Regions from separate parts of the Streptomyces sp. NPDC053542 genome, predicted to be linked through region 2. Evidence: predicted binding sites of a transcription regulator. Region 2 holds the regulator's gene; each other region holds the start of a gene.
The links. The regulator HrcA, encoded in region 2, represses chaperone genes, less so after heat shock. The targets are predictions, from matches to a motif close to TTNGCACTCNGNNNNNCNGAGTGCNAA.

Region 1 (5,590 bases), on a different contig from region 2:
GCGGATGACGGCGCCGTCCGGCTCGTAGAGGTAGCGGCCCACCGGGCGCACGGGCGGGTCGGGGAGCGGCGCCGTGGTGTGCAGCGCGGCGCCGGAGGGGAGCAGGGTCGCCCGTACCGATCCCGGGTCCGTGCCGAACCAGAGCACGGCCTCCTTCACGTCGCCGCCGTCCGAGATCCACTCCGCGGCGGCGTCCTCGGGGATCGCCTCGTGCGGGATGCCGGGCGCGATCTTCAGCGCGGCGCGGGGCGCCTTGCGGGCCGCCTCGATCGCCCAGGAGAGCGGCGGAGAGTACGCCTCGGGGTCGAAGATCCGGCCCCGGCCGCCCCGCCGCGCCGGGTCCACGAAGACCGCGTCGTACGGGCTCGTGTCGATCTCCGTGACGTCGGCGCACCGCACCTCGATGAGGTCCGCGAGCCCCAGCGCCTCGGCGTTCGCCCGCGCCACCTCCGCCGTCAGCGGGTCGTGGTCCACCGCCAGGACACGGATGCCGGCCCGCGCGTAGGCGATCGCGTCGCCGCCGATGCCGCTGCACAGGTCGGCGACGCTGCGTACGCCCAGCTCCGCGAGGCGGGCGGCGCGGTGCACGGCGACGGTGCGGCGGGTGGACTGCTCGACGCCGTTCGGGGTGAAGAACATCCGGTACGCGTCCTCGGCGCCGAACTTCGCGACCGCCCGCTGCCGCAGCCGGGCCTGCCCGAGGGCCGCGGACACCAGCTCGGCCGGGTGCTCGCGGCGCAACCGGGTGGCGGTGGCGAGTTCCTGGGCGGGGTCGTGGTCGCGGAGGCCGGCCAGCAGGGCCCGGCCCTCGTCGGTGAGCAGCGCGGAGAAGGCGTCGAGAGGGTTCACCCGGCCCATTCTGGGGCAGGTCACGGAACTGCCGACCGGACAGGTCATGGATCTCTTTTGGAGCCACGTTGGCACTCCGCTTGACCGAGTGCTAACCGCGTCATAGTCTCGGCGCTGGCACTCCCCGTTGGAGAGTGCCAAACAGCGAGCCGACCGGGCGCATGCCCGGAGAGCGAGCAAAAGCTACGCGCGACGGGCAGGTCCGGCACCCGCGACGACGGATCGACCTGGTCGCCACCTCAGACAGTTAACCCCGTGAGATCTCCGAAGGGGGAGGTCGGATCGTGACGACCGCCAGCTCCAAGGTTGCCATCAAGCCGCTCGAGGACCGCATTGTGGTCCAGCCGCTCGACGCCGAGCAGACCACGGCCTCGGGCCTGGTCATTCCGGACACCGCCAAGGAGAAGCCCCAGGAGGGCGTTGTCCTGGCCGTGGGCCCGGGCCGCTTCGAGGACGGTAACCGTCTTCCGCTCGACGTTTCCGTCGGCGACGTCGTGCTCTACAGCAAGTACGGCGGCACCGAGGTGAAGTACAACGGCGAGGAGTACCTCGTCCTCTCGGCCCGCGACGTTCTCGCGATCGTCGAGAAGTAAGCCGGAACCTGGGTTTTCCCAGGCCGACGCTTCACCCCAGCTGTTCTGATCTGCGCCCCTGGTTCCCGCGTCTCACCACCCGGGGCAGGGGCGCATTTCGTTGAGAGTACGACTAAGGACACGTAACTCATGGCGAAGATTCTGAAGTTCGACGAGGACGCCCGTCGCGCCCTCGAGCGCGGCGTCAACAAGCTTGCCGACACGGTCAAGGTGACGATCGGCCCCAAGGGCCGCAACGTCGTCATCGACAAGAAGTTCGGCGCCCCCACGATCACCAACGACGGTGTCACCATCGCGCGCGAGGTTGAGGTCGACGACCCGTACGAGAACCTCGGCGCCCAGCTGGTGAAGGAGGTGGCGACCAAGACCAACGACATCGCTGGTGACGGCACCACCACCGCCACCGTCCTGGCCCAGGCGCTGGTCCGCGAGGGCCTGCGCAACGTCGCCGCGGGTGCCTCCCCGGCCGCCCTGAAGAAGGGCATCGACGCCGCCGTCAAGGCCGTGTCCGACGACCTCCTCGCGATCGCCAGCCCGATCGACTCCAAGGAGGACATCGCCGCCGTGGCCGGCCTGTCCGCCCAGGACAAGCAGGTCGGTGAGCTCATCGCCGAGGCGATGGACAAGGTCGGCAAGGACGGTGTCATCACCGTCGAGGAGTCCAACACCTTCGGCCTGGAGCTCGACTTCACCGAGGGCATGGCCTTCGACAAGGGCTACCTCTCCCCGTACATGGTCACCGACCAGGAGCGGATGGAGGCCGTCCTCGAGGACCCGTACATCCTGATCCACCAGGGCAAGATCGCCTCGATCCAGGACCTGCTGCCGCTGCTGGAGAAGGTCATCCAGGCCGGTGGCTCCAAGCCGCTGCTGATCATCGCCGAGGACGTCGAGGGCGAGGCCCTGTCGACCCTGGTCGTGAACAAGATCCGCGGCACCTTCAACGCCGTCGCCGTGAAGGCCCCCGGCTTCGGTGACCGCCGCAAGGCGATGCTCGGCGACATGGCCACCCTCACCGGTGCGACCGTCATCGCCGAGGAGGTCGGCCTCAAGCTCGACCAGGCCGGTCTGGACGTGCTGGGCACCGCCCGCCGCGTGACCGTCACCAAGGACGACACCACCATCGTCGACGGCGGCGGCAAGGCCGAGGACGTGCAGGCCCGCGTCGCGCAGATCAAGGCCGAGATCGAGACCACCGACTCGGACTGGGACCGCGAGAAGCTCCAGGAGCGCCTCGCCAAGCTCGCCGGTGGCGTCTGCGTCATCCGCGTGGGTGCGGCCACCGAGGTCGAGCTCAAGGAGAAGAAGCACCGTCTGGAGGACGCCATCTCCGCGACCCGCGCCGCGGTCGAGGAGGGCATCGTCTCCGGTGGTGGCTCCGCTCTGGTCCACGCCGTCAAGGTGCTCGAGGGCAACCTCGGCAAGGAGGGCGACGAGGCCACCGGTGTCGCCGTCGTCCGCCGCGCCGCCGTCGAGCCGCTGCGCTGGATCGCCGAGAACGCGGGCCTCGAGGGCTACGTCATCACCTCGAAGGTCGCCGAGCTCGACAAGGGCAACGGCTTCAACGCCGCGACCGGCGAGTACGGCGACCTGGTGAAGGCCGGCGTCATCGACCCGGTCAAGGTCACCCGCTCCGCCCTGGAGAACGCCGCCTCCATCGCCTCCCTGCTCCTCACGACCGAGACCCTGGTCGTCGAGAAGCCGGCGGAGGAGGAGCCGGAGGCCGGTGGCCACGGCCACGGTCACTCCCACTGAGTGAGTTGACTCCGCACCGAGGCCCGGCCCCCCGATGGGGAGCCGGGCCTCGGGCTTTTCCGTCCGTGCGGGTTACTGCGGCCCGTACTTGCGTCCCGTCCGCGACGTGACGCCGCCCAGGAGGTTGCGCGGGGCGAGCTTCACGACGCCCATCAGGGCCTTGTAGCGCGGGTCGGGGATGGAGAGGGAACGGCCGCGGGCCAGGTCCTTCATCGCGGCGTCCACCAGGTTGTCCGCGTCCAGCCACATCCAGCCGGGGATGTTGTCCGTGCCCATGCCCGCGCGCTCGTGGAACTCGGTACGGACGAAGCCCGGGCACAGGGCCATCAGCCGCACCCCGCTCCCCGCCAGGTCACGCGCCGCGCCCTGGGTGAACTGCACGACCCACGCCTTGCTCGCGCCGTACGTGCCGCGCGGCACGAACGCCGCGACCGAGGCGACGTTGACCACGCCGCCGCGCCGCCGCTCGCGCATCCCCTTCACCGCCGCCGAGGTCAGCCGCAGCACCGCCTCGCAGTGCACCTTCAGCATCGTCAGCTCGTCGGCCATCGGCACTTCGAGGAACTCGCCCTTGTTGCCGAAGCCCGCGTTGTTGACCAGCAGGTCCACCGGGTTCTTGCGGTCCGCGAGCCGTTCCTCGACGGCCGTGATGCCCTCCTCCGTCGCCAGGTCGGCGACCAGCACACCGACCTCGATGCCGTGCCGGTCGTGCAGCTCGGCCGCGTGCTCGCGCAGCCTCTCCTCATTACGGGCCACCAGCACCAGGTTGTGTCCGTCTGCCGCCAGCCGGCGCGCGAACGCCGCCCCGATGCCCGCCGTCGCTCCCGTGACCAATGCAGTCGTCATAAGAGAACGCTATCGGCACGGCGAACCGCTCACATCCGGCCCACTCATGGTGGGGTTCGCGCCGAATGTCCGGCGGCCGGGACCGCCGTACGGCGCAGGTGACGGCAGACGGTTTCGGCGGTAGCGCGGCAAAGGGGTGAGTGAATTATCCGAGCTCGCCCCAAGTAGTGCTTATGCTTAAGACATGATCGAGGCCCGTCATCTCCGCGTGCTGCGCGCCGTCGCGCGGACCGGTTCCTTCTCCGCCGCCGCGCGCGAGCTCGGCTGCACCCAGCCCGCCGTCTCCCAGCAGATGAAGGCGCTCGAACAGTCGGCGGGCACGCCGCTGATCATCCGTACCGGCCGCGAGATGCGGCTCACCGAAGCGGGCCAGGCCCTCGTGCGGCACGCCGCCGGCATCCTCGCCGGGCTCACCGCCGCCGAGGAGGAGGTCGCGGCGATCGCCGGACTGCGCGCCGGACGGGTCCGGCTGGTGTCCTTCCCCTCGGGCAGCTCCACGCTGGTGCCGACCGCGCTGGCCGCGATGCGCGCCGCGCACCCCGGTACGGCGGTCTCGCTGGACGAGGCGGAGCCGCCGCGCTCCATCGAGATGCTGCGCGGCGGCGACTGCGAGATCGCGCTGGCCTTCCGGTACCCGGAGGTGCCGGGCGCCGATCCGGCCGCCGAGTCCGAGTGGGACGACCTGGTCGTGCGCCGGGTGCTCACGGACCGGCTGGTGGGGCTGGTGCCCGAGGAGCACCGGCTCGCCGACGAAGCGAAGGCGGGCTTCGCCGAGCTGGCGGCGGAGCCGTGGATCGCGGGCTGCCCGCGCTGCCGCCGCCACCTGGTCTCGGTGTGCGAGCGCGCCGGTTTCACGCCGCGCATCGACTTCGCCACCGATGACTACCCGGCGGTGATCGGGCTGGTCGGCGCGGGTCTTGGCGTCGCCGCGCTCCCGGAGCTGGCGCTCGCCTCGGTACGGCACAAGGGGGCGCGCACGATCCGGCTGGAGCCGGTCGTGCAGCGCGAGATCGTGGCGCTCACGCTGCCGGACCTGGCGCAGGTCCCGGCCGTGGCGGCCATGCTCGACCAGCTGGCGGCCGCGGGCCGTCGCTGACCTTCACCGGTACCGCTCTCCCCGCGGTACCGGCCGCCGCACAGCGGGCTCGCGGCGGCGCAGAAACGTTACGCCTGTTCGGGTGTACGGCATCAGCCTCTGTACAGCGTCGCCGGATTGGAGCCGCCGGCCGGTACCAGGCGGTGCCGGGCCCGGCCCATCAGCTCTTCCCGCTCGTCCTCGGTCAGTCCGCCCCACACGCCGTACGGCTCGCGTACGGCCAGGGCGTGGGCCGCGCATTCGGCGCGTACAGGGCAGCGCATGCAGACCTCTTTCGCGGACGTCTCACGCGCGCTGCGGGCCGCGCCGCGTTCACCCTCGGGGTGAAAAAAGAGCGAACTGTCCACGCCGCGGCAGGCGGCGAGCAGCTGCCAGTCCCAGAGGTCCGCATTCGGGCCCGGAAGGCGGGAGAAATCTGCCATTGCTAGTCCCCTCGAAGCGTGGCGGTACG
Region 2 (5,590 bases):
CAGGTCCTTGTAGGAGTGGACCGAGCCGAGGATGCGCTGCCAGGCGGCGCCCGTGTTCTCCGGCCAGCGCAGGGACCGGCAGACGCCCGTCTTCCAGTCCTGGCCGCGCGGTACGGACGGCCACTCCGCGATGCCCACGGACGACGGCTTCACGGCTTCCCAGATGTCGATGTACGGGTGGCCGACGATCAGGACGTTCGCGTCCGTGACCGAGGCCGCGATGCGGGACTCCTTGGAGCCGGGCACCAGGTGGTCGACGAGGACGCCGAGGCGGGCGTCCGGGCCGGGGGAGAAGGAGTGGACGATCGCCGGGAGGTCGTCGATGCCTTCGAGGTACTCCACGACGACGCCCTCGATGCGCAGGTCGTCGCCCCAGACGCGTTCGACCAGCTCCGCGTCGTGGCGGCCCTCCACGTAGATGCGCCCGGCGCGGGCGACGCGGGCGCGGGCGCCGGGGACGGCGAGTGAGCCGGAGGCGGTACGGGCCGGGCCCTGCTGCCGGGGCCGCGCGGACGGCCGTACGAGGGTGACGACCTTGCCCTCCAGGAGGAAGCCGCGGGGCGTCATCGGGAAGACACGCTGCTTGCCGAAGCGGTCCTCCAGGGTGACGGTCGGCCCCTCGGCCGTCTTCTCGCAGCGGATGACGGCACCGCAGTAACCGGTGGTGATCTCCTCGACGACCAGGTCGGGCTCGGCGGGGACCTCGGGGGCGGGCTTCTGCTTCTTCCAGGGCGGGGTGAGGTCGGGCCCGTACTGTCTGCTGCGCATTCGACAGACGATATGCGGGGAGCACGTCGCCCGTGCGGGCTATTCGGGCGACACGCCGAAGCGGCGGGCCAGCTCGTCGCGCTGGGTGCGGACGAAGCGGGCATCCACGACGGCGCCGTGGCCGGGGACGTAGCGGGCGTCCTCGCCGCCGAGGGAGAGGAGCCGGTCCAGCGCGGCCGGCCAGCAGGCGGGCAGCGCGTCCGGACCGGCCTGCGGCTCGCCCGACTCCTCGACGAGGTCGCCGCAGAACACCACCTCGGGCCCGCCCGCGCTGCCCCGCACGCACACCGCGAGGTCGTGCGCGCTGTGCCCGGGCCCGACGTTCGCCAGCAGGACGTGCCGGTCGCCCAGGTCCAGGGTCCGTTCGCCGCAGACCGCGTGCTGCGGGACCACCAGGGTGTCCACCGCCTCGGCCGCCGCCTCCGGGTCGGCCCCGTTCCGTACCGCGTCGGTGAGCAGCGCCTCCGGCTCGCGGCGCAGCAGCTCGGCCATGCCGGTCGCGCCGAAGACCGTCACGCCCGCGAACGCCGCCGTGCCCAGTACATGATCGAAGTGCGGGTGGGTGAGCGCGATGTGGGACACCTCACGGCCCAGTACGCCGCGCACCTGGCGGCGCAGCCCGGCGCCCTCGGCCAGCCCGGACCCGGTGTCGACCAGGAGGACGCCGGTGGTGCCCGCCACGACGCCGACCGTGGCGTCCCACTGGGGCAGCCGGCGCCGGGCGACCCCGTCGGCGAGCCGCTCCCACCCTGCCTCTTCCCAAGTCGTGCCCATACCGCGACGCTAGCCCGGATACCGGGAAATCGCCCGCTGCCGCCGGGGCTGACCTGGGCGGATCCCGGGAACATGGACCGGCCGCGGCGCGATACGGTGGCCCGCCGGGCCGCGCGCCGCGGTGCCCGGCCTTGCCCTGGCCGTGCTACCCGGCCGTACACTGGTTCAGGGTTTGGCACTCGGACCGGTCGAGTGCCAGGGACAGCCGGCCGGACCCCGGCCGGACAGCGGCCGCAGCGGCCCAGGGGAGAGCGCGGGACTGGAGGTGTGCGCGATGCTCAGCGAACGCAGACTCGAAGTGCTGCGTGCCATCGTCCAGGACTACGTGGGCACCGAGGAGCCGGTCGGATCGAAGGCCCTCACGGAGCGCCACCGGCTCGGCGTCTCGCCGGCCACGGTCCGCAACGACATGGCGGTGCTCGAGGAGGAGGGCTTCATCGCCCAGCCTCATACGAGCGCCGGACGCATCCCCACCGACAAGGGCTACCGCCTCTTCGTCGACAAGCTGGCGGCCGTCAAGCCGCTCTCCGGCCCCGAGCGCCGGGCGATCCACAGCTTCCTCGACAGCGCGGTGGACCTCGACGACGTCGTGGCCCGTACGGTACGGCTGCTCGCGCAGCTGACCCGGCAGGTCGCGGTGGTCCAGTACCCCTCGCTGACCCGCTCCACCGTCCGCCACGTCGAGCTGCTGTCGCTGGCCCCGGCCCGGCTGATGCTCGTCCTGATCACGGACACCGGACGGGTCGAGCAGCGCATGATCGACTGCCCGGCGCCGTTCGGCGAAACGTCCCTGGCGGACCTGCGGGCCCGGCTCAACAGCCGGGTGGTGGGGCGCCGGTTCACCGACGTGCCGCAGCTGGTGCAGGACCTGCCCGAGTCCTTCGAGACGGAGGACCGCGGCACGGTCTCGACAGTGCTGTCGGTGTTGCTGGAGACTCTGGTGGAGGAGACCGAAGAGCGGCTGATGATCGGCGGTACCGCCAATCTCACGCGCTTCGGACATGATTTCCCGCTGACGATCCGGCCGGTGCTGGAGGCACTTGAGGAGCAGGTCGTGCTCCTCAAGCTGCTGGGAGAGGCCAAGGATTCGAGCATGACCGTGCGCATCGGGCACGAGAACGCTCATGAGGGCCTCACTTCCACATCGGTCGTCGCCGTCGGCTACGGTTCGGGCGACGAGGCAGTCGCCAAACTCGGCGTGGTCGGACCGACCCGCATGGACTACCCCGGAACGATGGGAGCGGTACGCGCAGTGGCACGTTACGTCGGACAGATCCTGGCGGAGTCGTAAGTGGCCACGGACTATTACGCGGTCCTCGGTGTCAGCCGCGACGCCTCGCAGGACCAGATCAAGAAGGCTTTCCGGCGGCTGGCGCGCGAGCTGCACCCGGACGTGAACCCGGATCCCAAGACCCAGGAGCGGTTCAAGGAGATCAACGCCGCTTACGAGGTGCTGTCGGACCCGCAGAAGAAGCAGGTCTACGACCTCGGCGGCGACCCGATGTCCCAGGGCGGGGGCGCCGGCGGGGCCGGCGGCTTCGGCGCGGGCTTCGGCAACTTCTCCGACATCATGGACGCGTTCTTCGGCACGGCGTCGCAGCGCGGGCCGCGCTCGCGCACCCGCCGCGGCCAGGACGCCATGATCCGGCTGGACGTGGAGCTGCACGAGGCCGCGTTCGGTACGACCAAGGACATCCAGGTCGACACCGCCATCGTGTGTACGACCTGTACGGGTGAGGGCGCCGCCCCCGGCACCTCCGCGCAGACCTGTGACATGTGCCGGGGCCGCGGTGAGGTCTCGCAAGTCACCCGGTCCTTCCTGGGCCAGGTCATGACCTCGCGGCCCTGCCCGCAGTGCCAGGGCTTCGGCACGGTCGTGCCGACCCCGTGCCCCGAGTGCGCGGGCGACGGCCGTATCCGGTCCCGCCGTACGCTCACGGTCAAGATCCCGGCCGGTGTCGACAACGGCACCCGGATCCAGCTCGCGGGCGAGGGCGAGGTCGGCCCCGGCGGCGGCCCCGCCGGCGACCTGTACGTCGAGATCCACGAGGTCGCGCACCCGGTGTTCCAGCGCCGCGGCGACGACCTGCACTGCACGGTCACCATCCCGATGACCGCGGCGGCGCTGGGCACGAAGTGCCCGCTGGAGACGCTGGACGGAGTACGGGACGTCGACATCCGGCCCGGCACCCAGTCCGGCCAGTCGATCCCGCTGCACGGCTGCGGCATCACGCACCTGCGCGGCGGCGGCCGCGGTGACCTGGTCGTGCACGTCGAGGTCCAGACCCCGAGCAAGCTCGACCCGGAGCAGGAGGAGCTGCTGCGCCGGCTCGCCAAGCTGCGCGGCGAGGAGCGTCCGACGGGACAGTTCCAGCCGGGCCAGCAGGGGCTGTTCTCGCGCCTCAAAGATGCCTTCAACGGACGATGAGGCGAGGGGGCGAGGCCGTCCTCACGGATGGTGAACCGCTCCGGAATATGTGTGTAAGTGGCACGGTCGCCCCGATTCCAGGGGCGGCCGTGACGCGTGACACGATGTGGGCATGCCCACCGCGCTGACCGATCTGTGCCGCCATCCGATTGTGCAGGCCCCCATGGCGGGCGGCGCCTCGTGTCCCGAGCTGGCCGCAGCCGTCAGTGCGGCCGGCGGCCTGGGCTTCCTCGCGGCCGGATACAAGACGGCCGACGGCATGTACCAGGAGATCACCCGGGTACGCGGGCTGACCGACCGCCCCTTCGGCGTGAACCTCTTCATGCCGCAGCCGGAGCTCGCCGACTCCGCCGCCGTCGAGGTCTACCGCGAACAGCTCGCGGGCGAGGCCACCTGGTACGAGACCGAGCTCGGCGACACCGCGGGCTCCGCCGACGACGGGTACGACGCCAAGCTCGCCGTCCTGCGCGAGGACCCCGTGCCGGTGGTCTCCTTCACCTTCGGCTGCCCGGACCGCAAGACCCTGCAGGCCCTCGACCGGGCCGGCACGTACACCGTCGTCACGGTCACCACGGCCGCCGAGGCACGGGCCGCGGAGGAGGCGGGCGCCGACGCCGTGTGCGCCCAGGGCATAGAGGCGGGCGGCCACCAGGGCACGCACCGCGACGACCCGCAGAGCGACGGCACCGGCGCGGGCCTCGGCCTGCTGACGCTGATCGCCGAGGTCCGCGCGGCCGTCCGGCTGCCGGTGATCGCCGCGGGCGGGCTGATGCAGGGCGCGGGGATCGCCGCCGTACTCGCGGCGGGCGCGGCCGCCGCCCAGCTCGGCACGGCCTTCCTGGCCTGCCCCGAGTCCGGCGCCCACCCGCTGCACAAGCAGGCACTGACCGACCCGCTGTTCACCCGTACGGAGCTGACCCGGGCGTTCTCCGGCCGTCCGGCCCGCGGCCTGGTGAACCGTTTCCTGCGCGAGCACGGCCCGTACGCCCCGGCCGCCTACCCGGCCGTCCACCACCTCACCTCCCCGGTGCGCAAGGCCGCGGCCAAGGCCGGCGACCCGCAGGCCATGAGCCTGTGGGCGGGCCAGGGCCACCGGCTGGCCCGGCAGCTGCCCGCGGCCGGACTGATGGAGGTACTGGTGGCCGAACTGGCCGCCGCACGCGATCTGTTGAACCCCTCCGGCGCCGCCGGAACCGGACCCCTCGGGAGTGCCTCGTGACCGCCCCGGTCTTCCTCGTCGACTCGCTGGCCGGCGCCGCGCCCGGTGCGGCGCTCACCCTGGACGGTCCCGAGGGGCGGCACGCGGTGTCCGTACGGCGGCTGCGCACCGGCGAGGAGATCGTGCTGACGGACGGCGCGGGCACCGGCGCTTACGGGACGGTCGCCGCGGTCGAGGGCAAGGACCGCCTCGACGTCGCGGTGACGGAGGTACGGACCGAGGAGGCGCCGCGGCCGCGCATCACCGTCGTACAGGCGCTGCCCAAGGGCGACCGCGGCGAACTGGCCGTGGAGACCATGACCGAGACCGGCGTGGACGCGATCGTGCCGTGGCAGGCGTCCCGCTGTGTGACGCAGTGGAAGGGCGAGCGGGGCGCCAAGTCGCTGACGAAGTGGCGCAAT
Region 3 (5,590 bases), on a different contig from region 2:
TGGACGACGAGCACGAAGAAGTCGCGTTCATCGCCCACCCCGCCGCCTGACGGGCGGCGGCCCGGAAACGCCCGAGGGCGGCACCCCCTGGTGGGGGTGCCGCCCTCGGTTCGTACAGCGATGAACAGCTGATCCGGTCCCGGGAGGGGTGGATCAGAAGTCCATGTCACCGCCCGGCATGCCGCCCGGGGCGGCCGCGGCGGCCTTCTCCGGCTTGTCGGCGATGACGGCCTCGGTGGTGAGGAAGAGCGCCGCGATGGAGGCGGCGTTCTGCAGCGCGGAGCGGGTGACCTTGGCGGGGTCGATGATGCCCTCGGCGATCATGTCGACGTACTCGCCGGTCGCGGCGTTCAGACCGTGGCCGACGGCCAGGTTGCGCACCTTCTCCACCACGACGCCGCCCTCGAGGCCGCCGTTGATGGAGATCTGCTTCAGCGGGGCCTCCAGGGCCAGCTTCACAGCGGCGGCACCGGTGGCCTCGTCGCCCTCGAGCTCGAGCTTGTCGAAGACCGAGGAAGCCTGCAGCAGGGCGACGCCACCGCCGGCGACGATGCCCTCCTCGACGGCCGCCTTCGCGTTGCGAACGGCGTCCTCGATGCGGTGCTTGCGCTCCTTGAGCTCGACCTCGGTCGCGGCACCGGCCTTGATGACGGCCACGCCGCCGGCCAGCTTCGCCAGACGCTCCTGGAGCTTCTCGCGGTCGTAGTCCGAGTCGCTGTTCTCGATCTCGGCGCGGATCTGGTTGACGCGGCCCTGAACCTGCTCGCTGTCACCGGCACCGTCGACGATGGTGGTCTCGTCCTTGGTGATGACGACCTTGCGGGCGCGGCCCAGGAGGTCCAGACCGGCGTTCTCGAGCTTGAGGCCGACCTCCTCGGAGATGACGGTGCCACCGGTGAGGATGGCGATGTCGCCGAGCATGGCCTTGCGGCGGTCACCGAAGCCCGGGGCCTTCACGGCGACGGACTTGAAGGTGCCACGGATCTTGTTGACGACCAGGGTCGACAGGGCCTCGCCCTCGACGTCCTCCGCGATGATCAGCAGCGGCTTGCCCGACTGCATGACCTTCTCCAGCAGCGGGAGGAGGTCCTTCACGTTGGAGATCTTGGAGTTGACGATCAGGATGTACGGGTCGTCGAGCGACGCCTCCATACGCTCCATGTCGGTGGCGAAGTACGCCGAGATGTAGCCCTTGTCGAAGCGCATACCCTCGGTGAGCTCCAGCTCCAGACCGAAGGTCTGGGACTCCTCGACGGTGATGACGCCTTCCTTGCCGACCTTGTCCATGGCCTCGGCGATGAGCTCACCGATCTGGGTGTCGGCCGCGGAGATGGAGGCGGTGGAGGCGATCTGCTCCTTGGTCTCCACGTCCTTCGCCTGCTCCAGCAGGGCGGCGGAGACGGCCTCGACGGCGCGCTCGATGCCGCGCTTCAGGGCCATCGGGTTGGCGCCGGCCGCGACGTTGCGCAGGCCCTCGCGGACCAGGGCCTGGGCCAGGACGGTCGCGGTCGTCGTGCCGTCACCGGCGACGTCGTCCGTCTTCTTCGCGACCTCCTTGACCAGCTCGGCGCCGATCTTCTCGTACGGGTCCTCGAGCTCGATCTCCTTGGCGATGGAGACACCATCGTTGGTGATCGTGGGGGCGCCCCACTTCTTCTCAAGGACGACGTTGCGGCCCTTGGGGCCAAGGGTGACCTTGACGGCGTCGGCGAGCTGGTTCATCCCGCGCTCGAGACCGCGCCGTGCCTCCTCGTCGAACGCGATGATCTTGGCCATGTGAAGTGGTCCTCCCGGACAGGGGTGGAAACGCAGTGGACCGCGCTGGTGCCCGCGACGGACGGCCTGCGCCCCGGTGGTTCCCTGCCCCACCGGACCGCGGACCTCACCGGCCCGATCCGAAGTTCTGTCACTCTCACCTTCAGAGTGCTAACGCAATGATTAGCACTCGGCACCCTAGAGTGCAAGCGCCTCCGAAGGAGGCTCGATGAGGGGTGGTGGCCGGGAGACGGGTGGGCGCAAGCGCCTCAGCCAGCCTGCGGGACCGCGCGGCAGCGCCGCAAGGGGGCCGGGCCGGCACGCGCCCGTGCACAACAGAAGGCCCGCGCCCCCAAGGGGGGCACGGGCCTCCGTACGCTGCAGTCGGTCGGCGCTCAGCCGGCCACGCGAACCATGTCCGCCTGCGGCCCCTTCTGGCCCTGCGAGATCTCGAACTCGACCCGCTGACCTTCCTCAAGGGTGCGGTAGCCGTCCATCTGGATCGCGCTGTAGTGGACGAAAACATCCGCACCACCGTCGACCGCGATGAAGCCGTACCCCTTCTCCGCGTTGAACCACTTGACGGTGCCCTGAGCCATTCCTAACTCCCCTATTGCTGGCCCTTGCGCAGGACCGCACTCCGCGGACCCGGGTCAGACCTCACCCCCAAGGAGGGTGTGCGCCGGAACGCGTCGACCGCCGCTGAATGTATCTGCACCGATGCCCAGCGCAACAGGTCAATCGGACGAGAATTCTGCCCACGACCATTCGCCGATTTGCGGCGAAGTCTCAATAATTCTGGGCAAGCCGGGCCGGGCATAGCTCATCAACGCGACAAAATACGCACACACTTTGTGCACATCTTGTCGCGTTCTCATATGCGTGGGGCACGCGCGCGAAGAGGATTCACCTCAACTGTATCGCCTTTAACGACATGGAATCGCCCCGTCCGCTTTTGCTGCGGACGGGGCGATTCCAGGAGGCGTATGCAGTCACCCACGAGGCGGTGCACAGGGGGCGCACACAGGGCGCACGCAGGGGCGTGCGCGAAAGGCGGCGGGCTTCAGCAGCCGCCGGCCACCGCGGGGATGATCGAGACGCCGGCGCCGTCCGGCGTCGGGGTCTCCAGGCCCTGCTCGAAGCGCACGTCGTCGTCGTTGACGTAGACGTTCACGAAGCGGCGCAGCTTGCCCTGGTCGTCCAGGACGCGGGCCGCGATGCCGTTGTGGTTCTTCTCCAGGTCCGCGATGACCTCGGAGAGGTTCGCGCCCTCTGCGGAGACCTCGGCCTGGCCGCCGGTGTAGGTGCGCAGGATGGTGGGGATGCGGACGTTGACGCTCATGGGGATCTTCTACCTTTCAGGGACCGGGGAACAGCGCGTGCGGGCGCTTAGAGGCTGTGTCATGACACAGGCTCTTACTTGTCGAGGCCGGCCTCGCGGAACGCGTCCAGGCTCGGACGGATGGTCGCGGTCGGCCCGGTGGTCGGCGCGACAGCGTCCAGCGTCTTCAGGCCGTCACCGGTGTTGAGGACGACCAGGGACTTCGCCGGGTCGATCTGGCCGTTCTCGATGAGCTTCTTGGTGACGCCGACGGTCACGCCGCCCGCGGTCTCCGCGAAGATGCCCTCCGTGCGGGCCAGCAGCTTGATCGCGTCCACGACCTGCTCGTCGTTGACGTCCTCGACGGCACCGCCGGTGCGGCGGGCGATGTCGAGCACGTACGGGCCGTCCGCCGGGTTGCCGATGGCCAGCGACTTGGCGATGGTGTTCGGCTTCTGCGGGCGTACGACGTCGTGGCCGGCCTTGAAGGCGGTGGACACCGGCGAGCAGCCCTCGGCCTGGGCGCCGAAGATCTTGTACGGCTTGTCCTCGACCAGGCCGAGCGCGATGAGCTCCTTGAGCCCCTTGTCGATCTTCGTGAGCTGCGAGCCCGAGGCGATCGGGATGACCAGCTGGTCCGGCAGCTCCCAGCCGAGCTGCTCGCAGATCTCGTACGCGAGCGTCTTGGAACCCTCGCCGTAGTACGGGCGGAGGTTGACGTTCACGAAGCCCCAGCCCTCGCCCAGCGGGTCGCCGATGAGCTCGGAGCAGAAGCGGTTGACGTCGTCGTAGTTGCCCTCGATGCCGACCAGGTCGCCACCGTAGACCGCGGCCATGACGACCTTGCCGGCCTCCAGGTCGTGCGGGATGAACACGCAGGAGCGGAAGCCCGCCCGGCGCGCCGCGGCGCCGACCGCGCCGGCCAGGTTGCCGGTCGAGGAGCAGGACAGGGTGGTGAAGCCGAAGGCGCGCGCCGCCTCGACGGCGATGGCCACGACGCGGTCCTTGAAGGAGTGCGTCGGGTTCCCGGAGTCGTCCTTGACGTACAGGCCGCCGGTGACGCCGAGCTCGGCGGCGAGGCGGTCGGCCTGGACCAGCTTGGTGAAGCCCGGGTTCAGGTTGGGCTTGTCGGCCACGTCGGCGGGGACGGGCAGCAGCGGCGCGTACCGCCAGATGTTGTTCGGACCGGCCTCGATCTGCTTCTTCAGGCCCTCGGGGTCGCCGCTCGGCAGGTCGTAGGCCACTTCGAGCGGCCCGAAACATTCCTGGCACGCGAAGATCGGGCCGAGCGGGAAGCGCGTACCGCACTCGCGACAGGACAGCGCGGCGGCGGGGCCGAGAGAGACGGCAGAGGTGGTGGTGCTTTCGGAAGCTTGCACAGCCATGGAGGCGAGGCCCTTTCTCCTCATCTTCCTCACGACGCATCTCGCCGTGAGACGGATTTGGCACCTTCCCTAGCCGGGAGCCTCGCGCGGCGGACATCAGCGTCCTGGCGGCAAGACCGGCTGGAGGGTTGCCGGGGCTTCAACGGGCCGTATCCCTCTGCCCCTCTGGATGAGCGGTATGGCCTGCGTACGAAACACAGGCGTTTGTTCAGCGGTGACCCCGGCATGCGGTGGTCATCCGCGTTGTTCAAGACTGTAACCGAAGGCATGGACGGTTGAGATAGTCGTCCGATGCGCGAGATGGATCACTTTAAGGAGACGGACAGGTGCTGGAAGAGGTGGAGCGCTGGCTGACCGGCCGCTCCTGGTCAGCCGCCGACCGACCGCTCGACCAGCTGTTGGCCGCGAAGAACCGCACCGGGCAGACGGTCAGCGTAGTGCTGCCCGCGCTCGACGAGGAGGCCACGGTCGGCACGATCGTGGAGATCATCCGGCGCGATCTGATGTCCGCCGCGGTGCCGCTGGTCGATGAGCTGATCGTGGTGGACTCCGGCTCCGCCGACCGCACCGCCGAGGTCGCGGCCGCCGCGGGCGCCCGCGTCGTGCACCGCGACGCGGTCCTGCCCCGGCTGGCGACGGTGCCCGGCAAGGGCGAGGTGCTGTGGCGCTCGCTGCTGGCCACCAGCGGCGACATCGTCTGCTTCGTCGACGCCGACCTGCGCGAGTTCTCCGCCGACTTCGTGTCCGGCATCGTCGGGCCGCTGCTGACCGAGCCGCAGGTGCAGTTCGTGAAGGCGATGTACGACCGGCCGCTGGGCGAGGGCGCCGGCGGCCCGAAGGCCGGCCAGGGAGGACGGGTCACCGAGCTGGTGGCCCGCCCGCTGCTCAATCTGCACTGGCCGCAGCTGGCCGGCTTCGTCCAGCCGCTGGGCGGCGAGTACGCGGCCCGCCGTTCGCTGCTCGAACAGCTGCCCTTCCCCGTCGGGTACGGCGTCGAGCTGGGCCTGCTGGTCGACGCGCTGCACACGGTCGGCCTGGACGCGCTGGCGCAGGTGGACGTGGGCGTGCGCAGGCACCGGCACCAGGACGGGCAGGCGCTCGGCCGGATGGCCGCGGCGATCTACCGCAC

Region 1: groES (co-chaperone GroES) is a predicted target of HrcA. The motif match lies at 918-944, and genes of this name have one in related genera.
Region 3: groL (chaperonin GroEL) is a predicted target of HrcA. The motif match lies at 1,939-1,965, and genes of this name have one in related genera.

What each region holds. Positions count from the first base shown of each region.
Region 1 is NZ_JBITXL010000006.1:353,192-358,781, reverse strand. Features, by position in the region: gene ACIGXO_RS19385 (methyltransferase domain-containing protein) at 1-858, opposite strand, end outside; gene groES (co-chaperone GroES) at 1,134-1,442, shown strand; gene groL (chaperonin GroEL) at 1,572-3,197, shown strand; gene ACIGXO_RS19370 (SDR family NAD(P)-dependent oxidoreductase) at 3,270-4,043, opposite strand; gene ACIGXO_RS19365 (LysR family transcriptional regulator) at 4,228-5,139, shown strand; gene ACIGXO_RS19360 (WhiB family transcriptional regulator) at 5,232-5,561, opposite strand.
Region 2 is NZ_JBITXL010000004.1:428,424-434,013, reverse strand. Features, by position in the region: gene ACIGXO_RS13675 (DUF3097 domain-containing protein) at 1-768, opposite strand, end outside; gene ACIGXO_RS13670 (MBL fold metallo-hydrolase) at 808-1,542, opposite strand; gene hrcA (heat-inducible transcriptional repressor HrcA) at 1,817-2,833, shown strand; gene dnaJ (molecular chaperone DnaJ) at 2,834-3,970, shown strand; gene ACIGXO_RS13655 (nitronate monooxygenase) at 4,083-5,189, shown strand; gene ACIGXO_RS13650 (16S rRNA (uracil(1498)-N(3))-methyltransferase) at 5,186-5,590, shown strand, end outside.
Region 3 is NZ_JBITXL010000008.1:168,971-174,560, reverse strand. Features, by position in the region: gene ACIGXO_RS23490 (helix-turn-helix domain-containing protein) at 1-50, shown strand, start outside; gene groL (chaperonin GroEL) at 154-1,776, opposite strand; gene ACIGXO_RS23480 (cold-shock protein) at 2,151-2,354, opposite strand; gene ACIGXO_RS23475 (MoaD/ThiS family protein) at 2,819-3,097, opposite strand; gene thrC (threonine synthase) at 3,172-4,461, opposite strand; SAM riboswitch class I at 4,479-4,637, opposite strand; gene ACIGXO_RS23465 (glucosyl-3-phosphoglycerate synthase) at 4,788-5,590, shown strand, end outside.